3 regions of the Rhizobium sp. CFBP 13644 genome follow, and region 1 is predicted to be linked to each of the others. Evidence: predicted binding sites of a transcription regulator. Region 1 holds the regulator's gene; each other region holds the start of a gene.
What was found. The regulator LexA, encoded in region 1, represses DNA repair genes until DNA is damaged. The targets are predictions, from matches to a motif close to TGTTCNNNNTGTGTTCNG.
Positions count from the first base shown of each region.

Region 2: a site for LexA is predicted at 5,392-5,409, ahead of IFT53_RS01925 (energy-coupling factor ABC transporter ATP-binding protein). Genes of this name have one in related genera too.
Region 3: a site for LexA is predicted at 1,440-1,457, ahead of IFT53_RS10930 (ImuA family protein). Genes of this name have one in related genera too.

Region 1 is NZ_JACYVF010000008.1:50,266-56,745, reverse strand. It holds gene gltA (citrate synthase) at 1-668, opposite strand, end outside; gene IFT53_RS18325 (ComEC/Rec2 family competence protein) at 1,078-3,414, shown strand; gene IFT53_RS18320 (glutathione S-transferase family protein) at 3,433-4,116, opposite strand; gene lexA (transcriptional repressor LexA) at 4,463-5,185, opposite strand; gene kdsA (3-deoxy-8-phosphooctulonate synthase) at 5,429-6,277, shown strand.
Region 2 is NZ_JACYVF010000001.1:395,838-402,317, reverse strand. It holds gene dxs (1-deoxy-D-xylulose-5-phosphate synthase) at 1-1,094, opposite strand, end outside; gene IFT53_RS01950 (pirin family protein) at 1,187-2,110, opposite strand; gene IFT53_RS01945 (exodeoxyribonuclease VII small subunit) at 2,227-2,481, opposite strand; gene IFT53_RS01940 (histone deacetylase family protein) at 2,484-3,419, opposite strand; gene IFT53_RS01935 (biotin transporter BioY) at 3,453-4,016, opposite strand; gene IFT53_RS01930 (energy-coupling factor transporter transmembrane component T family protein) at 4,035-4,655, opposite strand; gene IFT53_RS01925 (energy-coupling factor ABC transporter ATP-binding protein) at 4,652-5,332, opposite strand; gene IFT53_RS01920 (winged helix-turn-helix domain-containing protein) at 5,445-6,480, shown strand, end outside.
Region 3 is NZ_JACYVF010000003.1:318,167-324,646, reverse strand. It holds gene IFT53_RS10940 (polysaccharide biosynthesis/export family protein) at 1-78, shown strand, start outside; gene IFT53_RS10935 (O-antigen ligase family protein) at 86-1,351, shown strand; gene IFT53_RS10930 (ImuA family protein) at 1,500-2,261, shown strand; gene IFT53_RS10925 (Y-family DNA polymerase) at 2,176-3,693, shown strand; gene IFT53_RS10920 (error-prone DNA polymerase) at 3,696-6,480, shown strand, end outside.

The DNA of each region.
Region 1 (6,480 bases):
ATACGGTCCATGGCACGTGCCAAAACTGGGTCAACCTTGTAGTCTTCGCACGGTACGGCAAAGCACATGTTGAGGAAGTTGGACGCGTAATCCAGATCATTCTTCGGATAAACGAAGGGCTGGCCGATGTGGTATTTATAGGCCATCGCAGCAATTGTCGGCATCTTTGCGATCATGCGCAGCGATGCGACCATGCGCTGGTGCGGATCGGTGATGTCAGTGGAGTCGTGATAGAAGGCCGAGAGAGCGCCGACCGTGCCGCACATGACAGCCATTGGGTGGGCGTCGCGGCGGTAGCCGGTGAAGAAGCGGCTCATCTGCTCATGCACCATGGTGTGGCGCGTAACCCGGGTATCGAAGTCCTTCTTCTGTGCCGTTGTTGGCAGTTCACCGTAAAGCAGCAGATAGCAGGTTTCGAGGAAGTCACCCTGTTCGGCCAGTTGCTCGATAGGGTAGCCGCGGTGAAGCAGAACGCCTTCGTCACCATCGATGTAAGTGATCTTGGATTCGCAAGAGGCCGTCGACGTAAAGCCGGGGTCGTACGTGAAGGTGCCGGTGTTCTTGTAAAGCGTTCCGATATCTACGACCTTGGGTCCGATCGTGCCTTCCCGAACAGGAAGATCGACCGTGCTATCGCCGAGGGTCACTTTAGCGCTTGATTCCGTCATACCATACCTCCGATATATGCGGGCGATGCGGGATAACGCATCAGCCTGTTAAGCGTTACCGATTAGCTATATGATCCTAGTCATGATGCCAAGCTATCCAACCGGCAAATTGTGCATTGCGACACGCCAATATCCCAAAATGGTGCGATTCCGAGGCAGAGTGTTTCATTCTAGGTCAATGCTTCCTTAACTCAGCAAATGGTTGCAATAATACTTTGAGGGTTGCAAACTGAAAGGCTACGGCAGGGGGCGCCGGGCTTTGAATACGCAGAACGAAAAATATTACTTTAGCGAGACCCAGACGAGATTCATTCCGCATGGAGAACTCGATGACTTGCTGTCGCCCCTGCATACCTCAAGTGGTAACGCGCTTGCAAAAAACGCGCAATCGGACTTACGTCTAGGTGAGATGGCGCGGCTTAGGCGCCGGTTAAATATATGCCTTGCTGAAGAGGCAAATCATCGCCACGAATTTCTCTTCATTCCGGTGTTGATTGCTGCGGGGGCCGCCCTCTGGTTCAGCCTGCCGACCACGCCGCCGAAAGGGCTTCTGTTTTCGCTCGCCGCATTTGCCATCATCATCGTTTGCGCGCTATTTTATAGGAATGGCCCCATTTCCATGGCTTTGAAGGCTGGGGCGCTTGTGGTGCTGGGCATGGTGCTGGCTGATGGGCAGTCTCGGCGGGCGGGTACGATCATTCTCGATACCCCGGTTACGACCGAGATTGCCGGAACGGTGGAGCGCCGTGAACTGGATGCAAGGGGGAACTGGCGATATGTCGTTGCGCTGAAGCAGACATCAGCCCCGCAGCTTGCGCGCGCGCCGCGAAAGGTCTCGCTTGTCGCTCGCAGCCGGCATGAGGCGGTCGCGATTGGTGCGTCGATTACCGGCAAGTCACGTCTGTCACCGCCTTCCGGTCCGGCTCTACCGGGGCTGAACGATTTCGCCTTTGGCTCCTATTTCAGTGGCATTGGTGCAACCGGATTCTTTTATGGCGCGCCGCGAGTGTGGACGGATCCGGCAGGTGAGGCGCAAGGCGGCACGTGGGCAGGGGCGGCGGATCGGTGGCTTTATGCGCTGAGAAGCAACATAGCCAACCGCATTCGCGACCTGATCGGCGGTGATGCCGGAGCTTTTGCTGCATCGATTGTCACCGATGAGAGACGTGCCATATCAGGCGAAACGATGGAGGCTTTGCGCATTTCGGGCCTCGCGCATATCGTCGCGATTTCCGGGCTGAACATGGCGCTCGCGGCCGGTATTTTCTTTGTTGGCATGCGAACCGTATTCAGCTTCTTTCCCGGCTTTTCTCAACGATGGCCCGTCAAGAAAATATCCGCTTTTGCGGCACTTCTCATGACATTCTGCTACTATCTTATTTCCGGCTTTGCCGTCTCTGCGGAACGGGCCTGGCTAATGATGTCCATCATGCTGGTCGCGGTTCTGGTCGACCGGCCATCGATCAGCGTTCGAAATGTTGCGCTTTCGGCCATCGTCATCATCGTCTTGTCTCCCAACGAGGTGATGGGGCCGAGCTTCCAGATGTCATTTGCAGCGACGCTTGCTCTCGTGTCGGGCTTCGAGGCCTGGAGCCGGTGGATAGGAGAACGCGAGCGCCCTGTTATCGCGCATCCGCCGTGGTGGCTCAGCGCAGCTTCTAAATGCGCAACCATCATTGGTGGTGTAATCGTGACATCACTCATTGGCGGTCTTTCAACCGCGATCTACTCCATTGAACATTTTCACCGCATCACAACATACGGGCTGGCAGCAAATCTGGCAGCGATGCCAATCATGTCGCTCATTGTCATGCCGTTTGCGCTGATGGGCATGCTTCTCATGCCGTTCGGGCTTGATGCTCCGTTCATCAAGGTGATGGGGCATGGAATGGCAATGGTCATCGACATCGCGAATACGGTCTCAGGCTGGGGCGGGGATGTGACGATCGGGCGCCAAAACAGCTGGTTTCTCGCTGTGTCGACGACGGGTTTTCTACTGCTCGCTCTTTTACGTACTCGGCTTGCATTGATTGGTCTACCCTTTGTTGTTGCGGGTTTTTTACTGCTGGGCGCGGAGCAATGGCGCAGCAAGCCGGACCTTTTGATTTACGAGGATGGGTCGCTCGTGGCGCTCTTGTCGCAAGATGCGGTCGCAACCACAAAACAGCGGGCGTCGGGCTTTATCTATGACCAGTGGGCGAGGGCGCTGCCCCTGCCGGAGCGCCACATTCCAGCAGACGTGATTGATAAAGAAAAGTCACTGGATGGTGACGAAGAAAATCTGGATGATGCGCAAACCGGACGCCGCGCAACGCTGACGGAGCAAGCCAAAGCGAAAGAACGAGAGGAAATGCTGCGCGCGCTCCAGAACGCAGATGGATTCACCTGTCGAAAGAACAGTTGGTGCGTATCGAAATCCAAAAGCGGCGTGAGTGTTGCGGTGGTGCTCGACAGTGCATTCGCGGGATTGGCCTGCGATATCGCCAATATTGTCGTCACGACACGCAGCGTTCCGTTCACCACATGCCGTTCCGGCGCCATTCTCATCACCCAGGAAACCTTGCGCCGCACTGGTTCCATGGAACTATGGCTGGGCGATGCAACAAAGCCGGTCGTGACCGTAAGGGCTGCCATGCTGAGCGACAATCGGCCATGGACGGCGCACCGTCATTACGACTGGCGCGACAAAAGCTTCAACACAGAAATTCCGGCCCATATCGAAAACCTGCTCGCAGTCCGTCCGTAGTGCGCGCGCCACTGCTCGTCACGTCGGGACTGCGCGCAAATCCGCAAGCCATTCCCCCACATCCCGCGCCTCAGCCTCATGCGCATCGTCGCGCCACGGTTCGAGAAGGGCCGCCTGTTCCCATTCCTGCATTGCCGGTAGGGAGAGGAGGTGATCCATATAGTGCTTCGATGCTGGAGACAGCGCCGTTCCGTAGGTCTGAAACCGAAACGCAACCGGGCAGAAAAAGGCATCAACGGCTGTGAACTCAGCACCCGCGAGGAATGGACCGCCGTGGGCTTTTAGCCCCTGCTGCCACAAGACGTCGATCCGGGAAATATCTCTCTGCAATGCGTCCGATATGGATGACGGCCGTATCCGAAGACCAACGCTCATCGGATGGTTGTTGCGCAATGTCGAAAAGCCGGCATGCATTTCCGCAGCGGCAGAGCGAGACCAGGCCCGCGCCTTTGCATCCGCTGCCCATACGCCATCATGCTTTTCCGCAAGATATTCGGTGATGGCTAGCGATTCCCATACTGTCAGATCAACATCCACCAGGCAGGGAACTTTCGATGTCGGTGAAAACTCCGAAAACGCATGGTCCTTGTCATCGAAACGCATGAATCGCTCGGAAAATCCAATTCCGAGCGTGCGCATCAGCACCCAGATGCGCAGCGACCAAGACGAGTAATTCTTGTTGGCGATGAAAAGTTGATACATGGGCGGCGCTCCAGAAGGCAGCGATCAAAAAGAGAAAACTATCAGTAAACGAGAGAATTTCTTGCATAAAGCCATCCACAGCGATGGCATCATTCAAATTATTTGATGGCCGTCACCAACGTGGCGATCAATGCCGGGTCACAAGCACCGCCTTCAAACGCAACGGCGCATTTCCATGCCATAAGTATCTGCCGACATAACGGAAAATTCACTCAAAATCACACAATCGTAATGGAGTCGATACCCGGCTAACCAATTCTATCACCGCGCTGTGACTTGAGGTCCCGCGAGCGTCAACAGAGTTAAGACTGCGCCTGAAAAGCGAGGCAAGAGCCTGTCAGGCTGGTCAGTGATAACGCCTGATCAGACCAACTAGCTTTCCCTGAATCTTGACCCTGTCGGGTCCAAATATGCGGGTTTCATAAGCAGGGTTCGCAGCTTCAAGTGCGATAGACGCGCCGTTGCGACGGAAGCGCTTAAGCGTTGCCTCCTCTTCGTCCACCAGAGCCACGATGATATCACCGGGATTTGCGGTGCTGGTATCCTTGATAATGACGGTATCGCCGTCAAATATACCGGCTTCGATCATCGAATCGCCTTTAACCTCAAGCGCGTAATGCTCACCCGCACCCAGCATATCCATCGGCACGACCACATCATGAGTGTTGTTCTGAATGGCGGAGATTGGCACGCCCGCTGCAATGCGTCCCATGACCGGTACACTGACTGATTCGGAATTTCTGCTGTTGGAAGACGATGGCTGAGGCCGTTGCTCAACAGCTGCTGTTTTGCCGAGACTGCCTTCAATAACGCTTGGCGTGAAGCCGCGCTGTGGCTTTTCTGGGGGCGAATATGATTCGGGAAGCTTGATAACCTCAAGCGCACGCGCTCTGTTCGGTAGCCGGCGAATGAAACCACGCTCCTCCAAGGCTGTGATCAACCGATGGATGCCTGACTTTGAGGCAAGCTCGAGTGCATCCTTCATTTCATCGAAAGATGGTGGCACGCCGGACTCTTTCATTCTCTCATGAATGAATAGAAGCAGTTCCTGCTGTTTGCGCGTGAGCATGAAGAGACCCTTGACGATTCGAGGCGGAGATTCGGGAAACAAATACAGAACGAACACTATCTGTTCCATATGTGTTCTGCAATCCCTTAAAACTCAGTGAAAGTACAAACGAGTTTCAGCGATGCCCACAATCCCGCCGAATACGGTTCCTATACCGTGACTCGCTGTCGGCTTACTGCTACATGCGTTGCTAAGATCGGGCGCGATGCCCGTGCACTGTTTCATTTGTTCCAAGGGAAAACCATGAGTGCGACGAACAATCTGAAGGTCATTGCCGGCGAGGGTGCTGGAGCGGTCTCTTTCTCGAACACCGAACGATTTTCCCTGATTGCCGGTCCGTGTCAGATGGAAAGCCGCGACCATGCTTTCATGATTGCCGAAACGCTGGCCGAACTCTGCGGCAAGCTGGGAATCGGTCTGGTTTACAAATCATCCTACGACAAGGCCAATCGCACCTCGCTTTCGGGCCAGCGCGGCATTGGCATCGACAAGGCGCTTGAAGTTTTCGCAGAATTGAAGGCGCAGTTCGGATTTCCAGTCCTTTCGGACATTCACACCGAAGAGCAGTGCGTCATTGTTGCGCCCGTCATAGATATTCTGCAGATTCCGGCATTCCTCAGCCGTCAGACGGACCTACTAGTCGCTGCTGCCAAGACCGGCCGCGTCATCAATGTGAAGAAGGGCCAGTTTCTGGCACCCTGGGACATGAAAAACGTGCTGGCCAAGCTGAATGACAGCGGCAACCCCAATGTCCTGCTCTGCGAACGCGGCGCGTCTTTCGGTTACAATACATTGGTATCCGACATGCGGTCTTTGCCAATCATGGCATCGCTCGGTGCGCCCGTTATATTCGATGCGACCCATTCGGTTCAGCAGCCGGGCGGGCAGGGTGGCTCGACGGGTGGTCAACGCGAGTTCGTGGAAACATTGGCGCGTGCGGCGGTCGCCGTTGGTGTTGCCGGTCTTTTCATAGAGACGCATGAGGACCCTGATAATGCGCCATCCGATGGCCCCAACATGGTTCACCTGAAAGATATGCCTAAGCTTCTCGAAAAACTTCTGGCTTTCGACAATATCACCAAGTCCACCTGATAGTTCGGCGCCGAGAGGCGTCGATGGAAACCATCGCGCAGGACGGGGCTTGTCATTGTAATTTCTTCCGCATCGGCTACAGCGGAAGACGACCACCAAACGACTCACCGCTCTGGCGACGTGTTTTTATCGCAAGCCGGAATCTGAAACTTCTTCACAGGTTCCCTCATGCGCTTTAAGACATGCACCTGAAAACACTGTTC
Region 2 (6,480 bases), on a different contig from region 1:
AAGCTTCGTTTCGGAAAAATATCGGCCAACTTGTCCAGGCCCGTGCCGTTCGGCATGGCGGCGCTGACGCCAACGATCTTCTCGTCCAGCGTCGCTTCCTGCACCAGCGCTTCAGCAAACACGCTGGTATAGCTCGGCGCATTCGGCTTGGCTTTCGCCTGTGTGCCGGTGATGACATCGAACTTGTTGACGCCGTGATACTTGTCGGCTGCGGCTTCGGCGGGCGCATAGCCCTTGCCCTTTTGCGTGACCACATGGATCAGCACAGGACCTTTCTGGTTGTCGCGGACATTGCGCAGCACCGGCAGAAGATGCTCGAAGGAGTGACCGTCGATCGGGCCGATGTGGTAAAAGCCGAGCTCCTCGAAAAGCGTTCCGCCGGTCACATAGCCGCGTGCATGCGTGACTGCGCGGGTAATGGCCCGGTCAATCGACTTGCCGAGGTAGGCTGTCAGTTTCTTGCCAAGATCGCGAAAGCCCATATAGGTGCGCCCGGAGGCTAGGCGCGCCAGATAGGCGCTCATGGCACCCGTTGGCGGGGCAATCGACATATCATTATCGTTGAGGATGACGATCAGGCGTGCGTCGAGCGCACCCGCATTGTTCAGTGCCTCAAACGCCATGCCTGCGGACATGGAGCCATCGCCGATCACGGAAATCACCTTGCGGTCGCTGCCATCAAGCTCGGCGGCAACCGCCATGCCGAGGCCAGCGGAAATCGATGTGGAGGAATGACCCGCGCCAAAATCGTCATATTCGCTTTCAGCACGACGCGTGAAGCCGGAAAGCCCACCTTCCTGCCGAAGCGTGCGGATGCGATCGCGGCGCCCGGTCAGGATCTTGTGGGGATAACATTGGTGGCCAACATCGAAGATAAGCCGGTCTTCCGGCGTATTGAACACCTTGTGGATGGCAATGGTCAGTTCCACCACGCCAAGCCCTGCGCCCAGATGCCCGCCCGTGGTCGAGACAGCATCGATCATCTCGTCGCGCAATTCCCGCGCAAGCTGCGGCAAATCGCGATCCTCGATCGACTTGAGATCAGAGGGGAACTTCACACGGTCAAGCAATGGTGTCTCTGGCATTCCGGTCAATCGTTCGGCCTTCGCTTTTTTTGTGGTGAATCTGCCGCTTCAGATGGTGTGTAGATCCGTCTTGGGCAAGATTTATTTTGTTTTAACGAATTTCAACCCTGCGGCAAAGGGACAAACTCTTCTTCATCCCCCGGTACGATGTCGAAGCGACCGGTTCTCCACTCATCCTTCGCTTTTTCGATGCGTTCTTTGGACGATGACACGAAATTCCACCAGATATAGCGCTTCGAATTCAGCGCCGCGCCCCCGAAAAGCATGATGTGGCAACCATAATTGCCGCCCTTCAACGTAATATCATCGCCCGCGCGGAATACGATGAGCTGATCGGCAGCAAAAACATCGCCCGCCACATCAAGTGAACCGGAGAGAATATAGATCGCCCGCTCTTCGTGGTCGGCTGGAAAGGGAAACTTTACCCCGGCTTCCAGCGTCAGATCGACGTAAAGCGTATCGGTCAACGTCTTGACCGGCGATGCAGCGCCTGCAAAACCACCGATGACGACCCGCCCGGTCGCGCCCTTGATGTCAATCACGGGCATGGCTTCGCGTCCCGTATGCGAAAAATCCGGCGCAATCTCCTCACTTCCGTCCGGCAGGGCAAGCCATGTTTGCAGCCCGGACATGGAAAGCGGGTGACCGCGCAGGTTTTCCGGCGTTCGCTCGGAGTGCACAATGCCGCGCCCTGCTGTCATCAGATTGAGATCGCCGGGGCGGATCACCAGTTCGGTGCCAAGGCTATCGCGATGCTTGATTTCGCCATCAAACAGGTAAGTGACCGTCGAAAGGCCGATATGCGGATGCGGTTTTACATCCAGTGCCTGACCCGCCCTGAGAATGGCCGGGCCCATACGGTCAAAGAAGATGAAGGGGCCAACCAGCCGCCTGTCCCGCGTTGGCAGGGCACGCCGCACGGCAAACCCGCCAATATCACTGGAGCGCGGAATGATCAGGTTTTCGATGGCGTCACAGGCAAAAGCATCGCCTGCTGCTGGGTCTCTTCCCGGAAAAAATGACATGGCAATCTCCTGAGATCAGGCGCTAGCTTACCATGATTCAAGGCGTTCGTGAGGAATCAATAATGAACGGTCTGTTTTCGTGCCGTCCATCGAAGCCGAGAACTGGGGAGGGGAGCCTATTCGCCGTCCAGCGGCTCCACGCCAACCGGCTTGCCTGCGCGATCCAGACGGATTTTTTCGATGCGCTTTTCAGCCGCCGTCAGCAGCGTCTCGCAATGCTTCTTCAAGGCTTCGCCGCGCTCATAAATGGCAATAGATTCGTCCAGCGCCACATCGCCGCGTTCCAGACGGGCGACAATGCTTTCCAGCTCGGCGACAGCCTTTTCGAAAGAATAACCGCTGACATCGGCTGTGTTGGCATTTTCCGTCATGTTCAACCCTTCATCATTCTCAAAATATGCATGGCTGCCGATTCCGCCAACCCTTCCAGATCATAACCACCTTCAAGCAGGCTGACGACCCGGTTGGAGGCAAATTTGTCTGCCATCTCTAGAATTCGGCCCGTCGCCCAGTCAAAATCTTCGCCCACCAGATTGATCTGCGCCAGCGGATCGCGGTGATGCGCATCAAAACCCGCGGAGATGATGATGAGATCAGGCGAGAAATCTGCGAGTGCTGGCAGCACGCGAGATTTGAAAGCCTCGCGGAAATGGTCGCTGCCGGTATTGGGCGAAAGCGGAGCGTTGACGATGTTGTTCTTGATGCCCGTCTCGCGCTTGTCGCCGCTCCAAGGGTACAGCGGCATCTGGTGGGTGGAGCAAAACAGCACGGATGTGTCGTTCCAGAAAATATCCTGGGTGCCGTTGCCGTGGTGCACGTCCCAATCCACGATGGCGACGCGCTCTGCGCCATAGTTTTTTTGCGCGTGGCGGGCAGCAATGGCTGCATTGTTGAACAGGCAGAAACCCATGGCTTTTTCGGTTTCGGCATGGTGGCCCGGCGGGCGGCTGGCCACGAAAACATTGTCTGCCGCGCCTAAAAACACGTCATCGACAGCCGCCATGGCCGCTCCGATGCCGGTCAGCGCAGCCTGTAGCGATTTCGGTGAGGCATAGGTATCGGCCTCGATTCGGTTGATCTCGCCTTCCTCTTCCGGAATTTGCCGCATGATCGAAATCAGATGGCTTTCCGGATGCGCCAACAGAATGGCGTCTTCATTGGCCTGAGGCGCTTGGCGGCGTTCCAGTCGTTCAAAATTGGGGTGCTCAAGCGCGATGTTGAGCGAGCGCAACCGGTCAGGGCGTTCGGGATGCCCCTGCGGCGTGATGTGTTCCAGGAATATCGGGTGCTCGTAAAGCCGTGTGGCCATGGCGGTGACTCCTGAACAGCCCTAACGGAAGCGTTAGGCGCGTTGCGGCAACAATGGGTATCCGGCCATAACGGCCCGGCCTGCGAGCGCTGCCAGCACAGCCTTGACGATATCGCCCGGAATGAAGGCCATCGACCCGATGAAGGCTTTTTCGAAGCCGATGCCGGTGGCGAATGCGAGATAGGTGATGCCGAAGGCGTAAAGCGTAACCACGCCGCCCGCAGTGCTCGCGACAAAGAAGCCGCCGAGCTGCGCGAGAGCCGACTGATCCCTGTTGACGAGGCGCTGCGCCAATGCACCGGTTACCAGCGCTGCGAACACCCAGCCAATCAGATAGCCGGTTGTCGGCGTGTAGAAGATCGACAGACCACCGCGACCGCCCGACAGAACCGGAAGGCCGATAGCGGCGATGAGAATGGTGAGGAGAACCGCAAGCGCGCCGCGCTTGGCGCCCAGCACGACACCCGCCAGCATGACGCCCAGCGATTGCGCGGTGATGGGCACGGGAATGAAGCCGAGCGGAATTGGCGGCAACAGGCCAAGTGCGATGATGATGGCCGAAAACAGCGAAATCAGAACGAGGTCACGGGTCTTCATTCTCAACAGGCTTTCTCTTTATAAATCAGAAAACGAGGTTTGGCCTCTGAAACCGCGTGCGTCAATGGCATCGGCAATCGCATCCGCGTCCTTCAACGTCATAATGATGAGCGGAACGAGAATTAAGTGTGGCTTCGTTTCTATTCCGCGAGCCCGGTGCGCGTCGCGCAATGTATGGTAGCGACTGATGACTTCTGGCACGAAACGCACGACGAGACCCACGGCAAGCCCGACATCGGCTGCATTGGCAAGCCCCAGCCTTTCCAGCGGGCGGAGCGCAAATGTGATCTCATCCATGAACTGTGAAATGCTCACACTGGCCGTGATCGCGGTTGCGAGCAGCGTCAAGGCGGTGAGCCGCAACAGCGTAATCGTCGCATCGAGCGGCGAAATCAGCGCAAAGCTGACCAGCGCGATGACGGCAATGGTGAGCAAGACCGGACGCAGTCTGGCCACCGTTTCTCGCCAGCCAAGACGGGCCTGGGCAAGAACGAAAGCTGCCATGCATAGGGCTGCCAAAAGAAGCAGCGGCTGTCGCGTCATAAACAGCGCGATGCTGAAACCGGCAAGGCCGATCAACTTGATGCGCGGGGAGAGACGGTAGAGCCACCCCGTTCCTTCAACGTGAAGGCTTTTCATGACAGCGCCAGTTCGCGGTAAAGCCGGATGGCGTCTGCGGGCGATGCATCGGCGTGAAGCTTGCCCTGATGAAACACCAGAACGCGATCAAAACTCTCCAGCAAGGGAAGATCATGGGTGATGACGATGAGATACTGCTCCAGCCCTGCCATGGTCCGTTCCACCAGCGCCCGGTTCTTCAGGTCGAGCTGGTTTGTCGGTTCGTCCATGATGAGGATTTTCGGACCGGTAATGGTCAGCGCCGCCAAAGCGCAGAGCTGCAATTCCCCGCCGGAAAGCTCATGCGCGCGCCGCTTTGCCAGATGCTGGATATCGAAGCGCTGCAGAGTGGCATCGACTGCAGCATCAATGCCAGCCTTATCCATGCCCCTGTTCTTCAGTCCGAACCCAATATCGTCACGTATGATGGGTAAGATGATCTGGTTCTGCGGGTTTTGAAAAATGAAGCCGACATCGCGCAGGACGGCAGGGCCATCTGCCACCGTATCCAACCCGTCGACGCTGACCCGGCCACGTGTGGGCTTCGTCAGCCCGTTGATCATCCGCGCGAATGTGGTCTTGCCCGAACCATTCAGCCCGATAACGCCGATGCGCCGCTCGGTTAGCAGCAGCGACAGCGGCTGCACCGCCACCCGCCCTTCAAAGGACACACCCGCATCGTGAAAACCTATATCCAAAACCGATCCTCAAAATTCCAAGCTTCGTTCTATAATCATATGCCCCGACAAACAAAATAAGGAACAAAAAAAGAACGTTGATTTTAGAGCGGCGCGACCCTAGGCTTTTGCCATGGCGATTCTGATTTCCAACGAAGCAGCGAGACGCATCTTTCTGTCCCGTCAGGGACTGTCGGGGCCGCCAGGCCGCGCCATGAGCAAGGCTGATCTGTTGGCCCTGATCACCGATATCGGCTTCGTCCAGCTGGACAGCATTGGCACGGTCGAGCGTGCGCATCACCAGATCATCTTTTCCCGCAACCAGACCTACAAGCGCCAGCACCTGACGGACCTTCTCGAGAAAGACCGTGCGCTTTTCGACCATTGGACGCACGACGCCTCCATCCTTCCGACGGCCTTCTACCCCTATTGGAAACACCGCTTCCGCCGCCGCGAGCCGGTCATTCTGGAACGATGGCGCAAATGGCACGGGGAGGGGTTTGATTCCGCTTTCGAGGAAACCTATCGGCGGATTGCCGAAGGCGGTCCCGTCATGTCACGGGATATGAAGGCGGAGGGGCATCAGTCCGGCGGCTGGTGGAACTGGCATCCATCCAAGACTGCGCTGGAATTCCTGTGGCACACGGGCAAGCTCGCCGTCTCGGGGCGGGTGAATTTCCAGAAGGTCTATGATCTTGCCGAGCGTGTTATTCCGCCAGAACATCACGACCGTGACGTCAGCCACGACGAGTTTATCGATTGGGCCTGCCGTCAGGCGCTGTCGCGGCTCGGCTTTGCGACATCGGGGGAAATCGCAGCCTTTTTCGATATCATCACACCGCAGGAAGCGAGAGAATGGGTCGCGAACCATCGCGATGAACTCTGTGAGGTCATGCTTGCCCATTCCGATGGCGGCAAGGACCGCGCCTCTTACGCATTCGCAGGATTTACGGGCGATGATGCGGTAGCGCCACCCCAGCGCATCCGGGTGCTGAGCCCATTTGATCCGCTGTTGCGCGACCGTGCCCGCACGGAACGGCTGTTCGGCTTTTTCTATCGCATCGAAGTCTTCGTGCCGGAAGCCAAGCGACAATATGGCTATTACGTTTTTCCGCTGCTGGAAGGGAACAGGCTGATTGGCCGCATCGACATGAAGGCAGACCGCAAGA
Region 3 (6,480 bases), on a different contig from region 1:
GAAATCAAGGCTGACGAAACGACAACGGTTCAGCCCGGCGATGTGATAAAGGTCTCATCAGACGTTCTGATGCAGTGAGGTCCGCATGCGGATTGCCAAATCGGCCCTGATCGACCCGGATAAAAACGGCCTTTACGGAACGGCGGCTATCGCGCTGTCGTTCTTCGTCTTCGCCTATTCCTCAAAATTCGGAATGGTGTCCGTGCTTGCCTATTACGGCATGTGGCTACCATTGATCGTCGTTGATTATCGCCGTGTGCTGGGCAACTATACCCGCTACTGGTGGATTTTCGGGTTTGGCGTTCTGGCGATCCTTTCCAGTTTCTGGTCGGACGCCATGTCGGTCACGCTGCGTGCATCAATACAGTACATGACGCATATCATCTGCGCACTCATCGCCATGCGCTTGATATCCATAACGACGCTCACACGAGGTGCCTTGATCGGCATCATCGTCGTGCTTCTTTATTCTCTGCTGTTCGGTATCTACCTGTTTGATGCTCTGGATGGCACGTTCAGCTTTGTGGGGGCTTTCTCCTCCAAGAACCAGTTGGGCTTTTACGCATCGCTGGGTGTCATCTTTGCTGCATGCTCCGTGCTTGTGCTGCGGCAACGCGACATTCTCTGGCTTGGCATCGCCGGTTTCGCAGGGCTGATATCAGCCTATTGTTTGCTTGCGTCGCAATCGGCAACGTCTGTTATCACCACCGCCGCTGTGGTTGCCCTCGTCATTGGCTTCCTACCGATGGGAATGCTGTCACCGGCCAACCGAAAGATGATTTTTCTGGCACTTGTGGGTGTGGGAGGCCTGTTTGTCGTGGCAGCCCTTCAATTCGGTCTGCTCGATGCAATCCTTGGAATTTTCGGCAAGGATTCAACGCTGACAGGGCGGACCTACCTCTGGCAGCAGGGCATAGAAGCCGCCAAGGCCTCACCTATACTGGGTGTGGGCTATCAGGGTTTCTGGGTCATGGGCTTTTTTGATGCCGAGCGCCTATGGAACGACTTCTTCATCACAACGCGAAGTGGCTTCCACTTTCACAATACCTATATCGAAACGACCGTGGAAAATGGTTTTGTAGGCCTGTTGCTGCTTGTCATCGTCCTCTACGGCACCCTGATCGGGCATCTACGTTCCATTCTGATAAAGAGACAAGACCAACAAGGGCTGATCCTGTTTGCGCTTTGCGCGCTTTTCGTCGTGCGCTCCTTCGTGGAAATCGATATTATCTTCGCCTATCAGATCGGCTCATTCCTGCTCTATTATGCCGCCGGAAAGCTGACATTGCCGAAGCGTTTGGACGTGAGCAGCACGGTCTTGTCCCGCGTCGTTTTGCGGCCGATTTCGTGATGCGATTGCTCTAAAGCAGAGGCTTCCGAACTCGTTTTGCATCTTGTCCACAAGCCATATGAGACTCTCCTTGACTCTCTTTTGGAAAAGGAACAAAAAGTGAACAAGTAATCTTTTAGCGTGAAATGCTTTTGAAGAGTTCTCAGTCATGCATAAACGCGCCGAACAGCTTGTTGTGGAAGAATTGCGGGAAAGGCTTGAGCGGATCACGCAAGGCCCGACGCGCCACCATGATAATCTGCCATTCGGAATTCCCGCCATCGACAACCATCTGCCAGGCGGAGGATTGAAGATGGGAAGCCTGCACGAGGTGAGCGGAGGCGGCAATGGTGCGGTTGATGGGGCGGCATCCGCCTTGTTTTCGGCAGGAATTGCGGCGCGTGTGACGGGTAAAATTCTCTGGTGCGTCACCCGGCCTGACCTTTTCATGCCCGCATTGACACAGGCCGGTCTCTCGCAAAACCGTCTGATCATGGTGGAGTGCCGTGATGAAAAAGGCGTGCTGGATTGTTTTGAGGAAGGTCTGCGCTGCAACGGCTTTGGTGCTGTCATCGGTGAGGTGTCCAGACTGCCGATGAATATGTCCCGTCGGCTGCAACTGGTGGCGGAAAGTTCCGGCGTCGTCGGTCTTGCTATTCGCCGTTGGCGTCATTTGTCCGGTGCTGCCGAATTCGGTCAGCCGACGGCCGCCGTGACACGGTGGAGAATTTCCGTGCGTCCTTCCACGCCGCTGCCTGTGCAGGGCGTTGGGCGCGCACGCTGGTTTCTGGAGCTTTTGCGGTGTCGTGGCGGCGAATGTGCAACATTTGAAGTGGAAGCCTGTGATGCAAAGGGTCGTCTCGCTCTACCTGCCAACATGGTCGACAGATCGCTATCGCAGGGCGCTTGGCAACAAGGCGCCACCGGTTGACCAACCGGTCGTCATGATTGCACGCCAAGGCAGCCGCCGTGTCATCGCAGCGCAGGATGCTGCCGCAATGGCTGCGGGCCTGCGGCTCGGCATGCCGGTCAGCAAGGCTCAAGCCATTTTGCCCGGGCTGATAGTTGAAGATCTGCAAGCGGGCGATGATATCAGTGCGCTTCGCGATCTCGCATTCTGGTTTTTGCGCGTTTATGCGCCCATCGTAGCACCCGACCCGCCAGACGGGCTGGTGCTGGATACAACGGGTGCAGATCATTTGCATGGCAATGAACTGATGATGATAACGGGCATGATCAACCGCCTTCACGGACTTGGCTTCAGGGCGCGTGCGGCCATTGCCGATAGCTGGGGGGCAGCGCACGCACTTGCGCGCTTCGGAAAGGATGAGGCCACCATCGTCCCGCAAGCGGGTGCATCCGCCGCGCTGGAAAACTTGCCATTGGCAGCCCTTCGGCTTGAGCCACGAACCGTGGCAGACCTGAAAGTTCTCGGCTTTCGGCGCATCGGAGAGCTGATGGCAACGGCGCGTGCGCCGGTGACATTGCGTTTCGGGCCACAGGTTGGCCGCAGGCTGGATCAGGCTTACGGGCTTTTATCGGAACCGATCGAGCCAATCCGTGTGCCGGAGCTTGTGGAGGCGCAGCGTTTCTTTGCCGAACCCATCGGCGCTGCTGAAACCATTGCACGCTATGCCGATAAGCTTGTCCGGCAGCTCTGTCTTGAACTCGAAAAACGCGGCCTTGGTGCGCGGCGTGTCGATCTAGTCTTTCACCGTGTCGATAGTGGCGTGCAGGCTATCCGGGCCGGCACATCCAGACCCGTGCGCGATATCAAACAACTGTCCCGCCTGTTGACGGACAGGATCGATACGATCAATCCCGGCTTCGGCATCGAGAAAATGATCCTCACTGCCACCCATGCTGAGCCTTTGGTCGTCGGGCAAACGCGCTCCACGCTTTTGGAGGATGTCAGAGGCGATATTGGTGAAACCGTTGATGTCATTATCAACCGTGGCCACAGGGTCTACCGCTATGGAGCTGTCGCCAGCGATGTGCCGGAGCGTGCCGTTCAGATGGTTGCTGCGCAATCGGCTGACGATATGCTCGGCTGGCCTGACCAATGGCCGCGCCCTGTGCGCCTTCTCAGCCGTCCCGAGCCTATCCAGACCATGGCGCTGCTGCCGGATCATCCGCCCAAGAGCTTCACATGGCGCGGCGTTCGGCGTCTGGTGAAGCGCGCCGATGGGCCGGAGCGCGTCTTTGGCGAATGGTGGAAACGCGAGCGTGAGCAGGCGGCCGTTCGGGACTATTTCATGGTGGAGGATGAGAGCGGCGAGCGGTTCTGGATTTTCCGCTCTGGCGATGGGGAACATGCCAATACGGGGTCGCAAGGCTGGTTTCTGCACGGTATGTTCGGATGAGTATGGACCCTCGCTATGCCGAGCTTCAGGTCACGACCCATTTTTCCTTTCTGCGCGGCGTAAGCTCCTGCGAAGATCTGTTTGCGCAAGCCAAGGCGCTGGGCATCGAAGCGCTTGGGATTGTGGATCGCAACACATTGACGGGCATACCGCGTGCATTCGAGGCGGCGGAAAAGACCGGTATCCGGCTTGTTGTTGGATGCAGGTTGGATCTCGCCGATGATGTTTCCGTGCTCGTCTATCCAACAGACCGTGCCGCCTATGGTCGGTTGTGTCGTCTGCTGACCCACGGAAAACGACATGCACCCAAGGGAAAATGCGATCTGCGATGGAGCGATCTGGTTGCCTATGGTAATGGGCTGCTGGTGATCCTGTTGCCCGATGGCGTGGATGAAGCATTGGCTATACGTCTGAGGCGTCTCAAGGCGGATTTCGCAGATCGTGCCTATGTGGCGATGAGCCTGCGCCGCAGACCGAACGATCATGTGCGGCTGCATGATCTCTCACGGATGGCAGAGCAAGTTGGTGTTGCGACTGTGGTGACCAATGATGTGCTGTTTCATGAGCCGGAGCGGCGTATGTTGCAGGATGTCGTCACCTGCATTCGCCACAATTGCACCATTGATGATGCTGGCTTTCGGCGGGAGCGGCATGCCGACCGCTATTTGAAGCCGCCACAGGAAATGCACCGCCTATTTCGTGCCTATCCGGCGGCCTTGAAGCGCACGCTGGATATCATGCGCCGCTGCCGATTTTCGCTCAAGGAATTGCAATATCAATATCCCGAAGAGAACAATGAGCCGGGATTGAGTGCCCAGCAAGCCCTTGAGAAAGCGGTTTGGGACGCAGTTCCAAACCGCTATCCAGACGGCTTGCCTGCGAAGGTGGAAAAGACGCTCAGGCACGAATTGGCCGTCATCGCCAAGAAAAAATATGCACCCTATTTCCTGACCGTCAATTCCATTGTCCGTCAGGCGCGGAAGATGGAGATCCTTTGTCAGGGGCGCGGCTCCGCTGCCAATTCGGCCGTCTGTTTTGTTCTTGGCATCACGGCCATCGATCCCAAGGAAAGCGACCTCCTGTTCGAACGGTTCGTTTCTGAAGACCGCGATGAACCGCCTGATATTGATGTGGATTTCGAGCATCAAAGGCGCGAGGAGATTATCCAATGGATTTACGGCCATTACGGGCATGACAAGGCGGCCTTGTGTTCCGTCATCAGCCGTTACCGGGGCAAGGGCGCCATACGTGATGTCGGCAAGGTTTTAGGCCTGCCTGAAGACCTGACCAAGCTCATGTCCTCGCAAATCTGGTGGTGGACAGAAGGGGTGGGCGAAGGAGAGGCCAAGGACCTCAATATCAACCTCAATGATCGCCGCGTAAAGCTTGCCTTCGATCTGGCAAGGCAATTGATCGGCACTCCGCGCCATCACAGCCAGCATCCGGGTGGCTTTGTGCTGACGCATGACCGGCTGGACGAACTCGTGCCCATATTGCCCGCAGCCATGGCTGATCGCCGCATTATCGAGTGGGACAAGGACGACATCGAAGTCGTCGATTTCATGAAAATGGATTGTCTTGCGCTGGGCATGCTGTCCTGCATGCGACGGGCTTTCGATATGCTGGAGGAGCGCGAAGGTAAGCGGTATGAGCTCGTCACTGTGCCGCAAGGCGATGCAAAAACCTACGACATGATCTGCAAGGCCGATACGATCGGCACGTTCCAGATTGAAAGCCGGGCGCAGATGTCCATGCTGCCGCGTTTGCGACCGCAGGTGCTTTACGATCTCGTCATTCAGGTTGCCATTGTCCGGCCCGGTCCCATTCAGGGCAATATGGTGCATCCCTATCTGAAGCGGCGGCAGGAGAAAGCGCAGGGCAAGGAGATTGTGTACGAGCACGCCAAGCTCAAGCAGGTCTTGCACAAGACGCTGGGTGTTCCGCTCTTTCAGGAGCACGCGATGCGTCTCGCCATTGATTGCGCCGGTTTCACACCCAATCAGGCCGACCAGTTGCGCAGGGCAATGGCGACATTCAAGAATGTCGGCACAATTTCCACCTTCGAAAAGCAACTGGTCGAGGGCCTCATTGGCAATGGCTTTCCGGAAGAGTTCGCCAGGCGGCTTTTCGAGCAGATCAAGGGCTTCGGCAGCTACGGCTTCCCGGAAAGCCACGCGGCTTCTTTCGCGCTGATTGCCTATGCATCCGCCTGGGTGAAATGTCATCACCCGGATATTTTCTGCGTCGCTCTTTTGAACTCCCAGCCCATGGGCTTTTACGCGCCCGCCCAACTTGTTCGCGATGCGCGCAATCATGGTGTGGTGGTGCGCCCGGTCTGCGTCAACACCAGTCGCTGGGATTGCACTCTGGAAGAGCCGGTCGCGCAAGAGCGCAATGCCGTTCGGCTGGGAATGTGCCTCGTCAAGGGTCTGTCCAACAAGCATGCCAGCCGCATCATCGCTTGCCGCGAGGACCGGCCCTTCGTATCGATTGATGATCTGTGGCGAAGGGCGGGTGTTTCGGTTGATGCGCTTGTCTGCCTTGCGGAAGCGGATGCCTTCCTTCCATCACTAGGGCTTTCTCGCCGGGAAGCATTATGGGCCATTAAGGCGCTGCGGGATGAGCCGTTGCCTTTGTTCGTTGCCGCTGCCGCGAGCCAAAAAAGCGTCATTGCAGAACAGAGCGAACCGGAGGTGCAACTGCTGCCCATGACAGCAGGTGCCGAAGTGGTTCAGGATTACGGCCATATGGGCCTCACTCTTCGCCAGCATCCCATGGCTTTTCTGC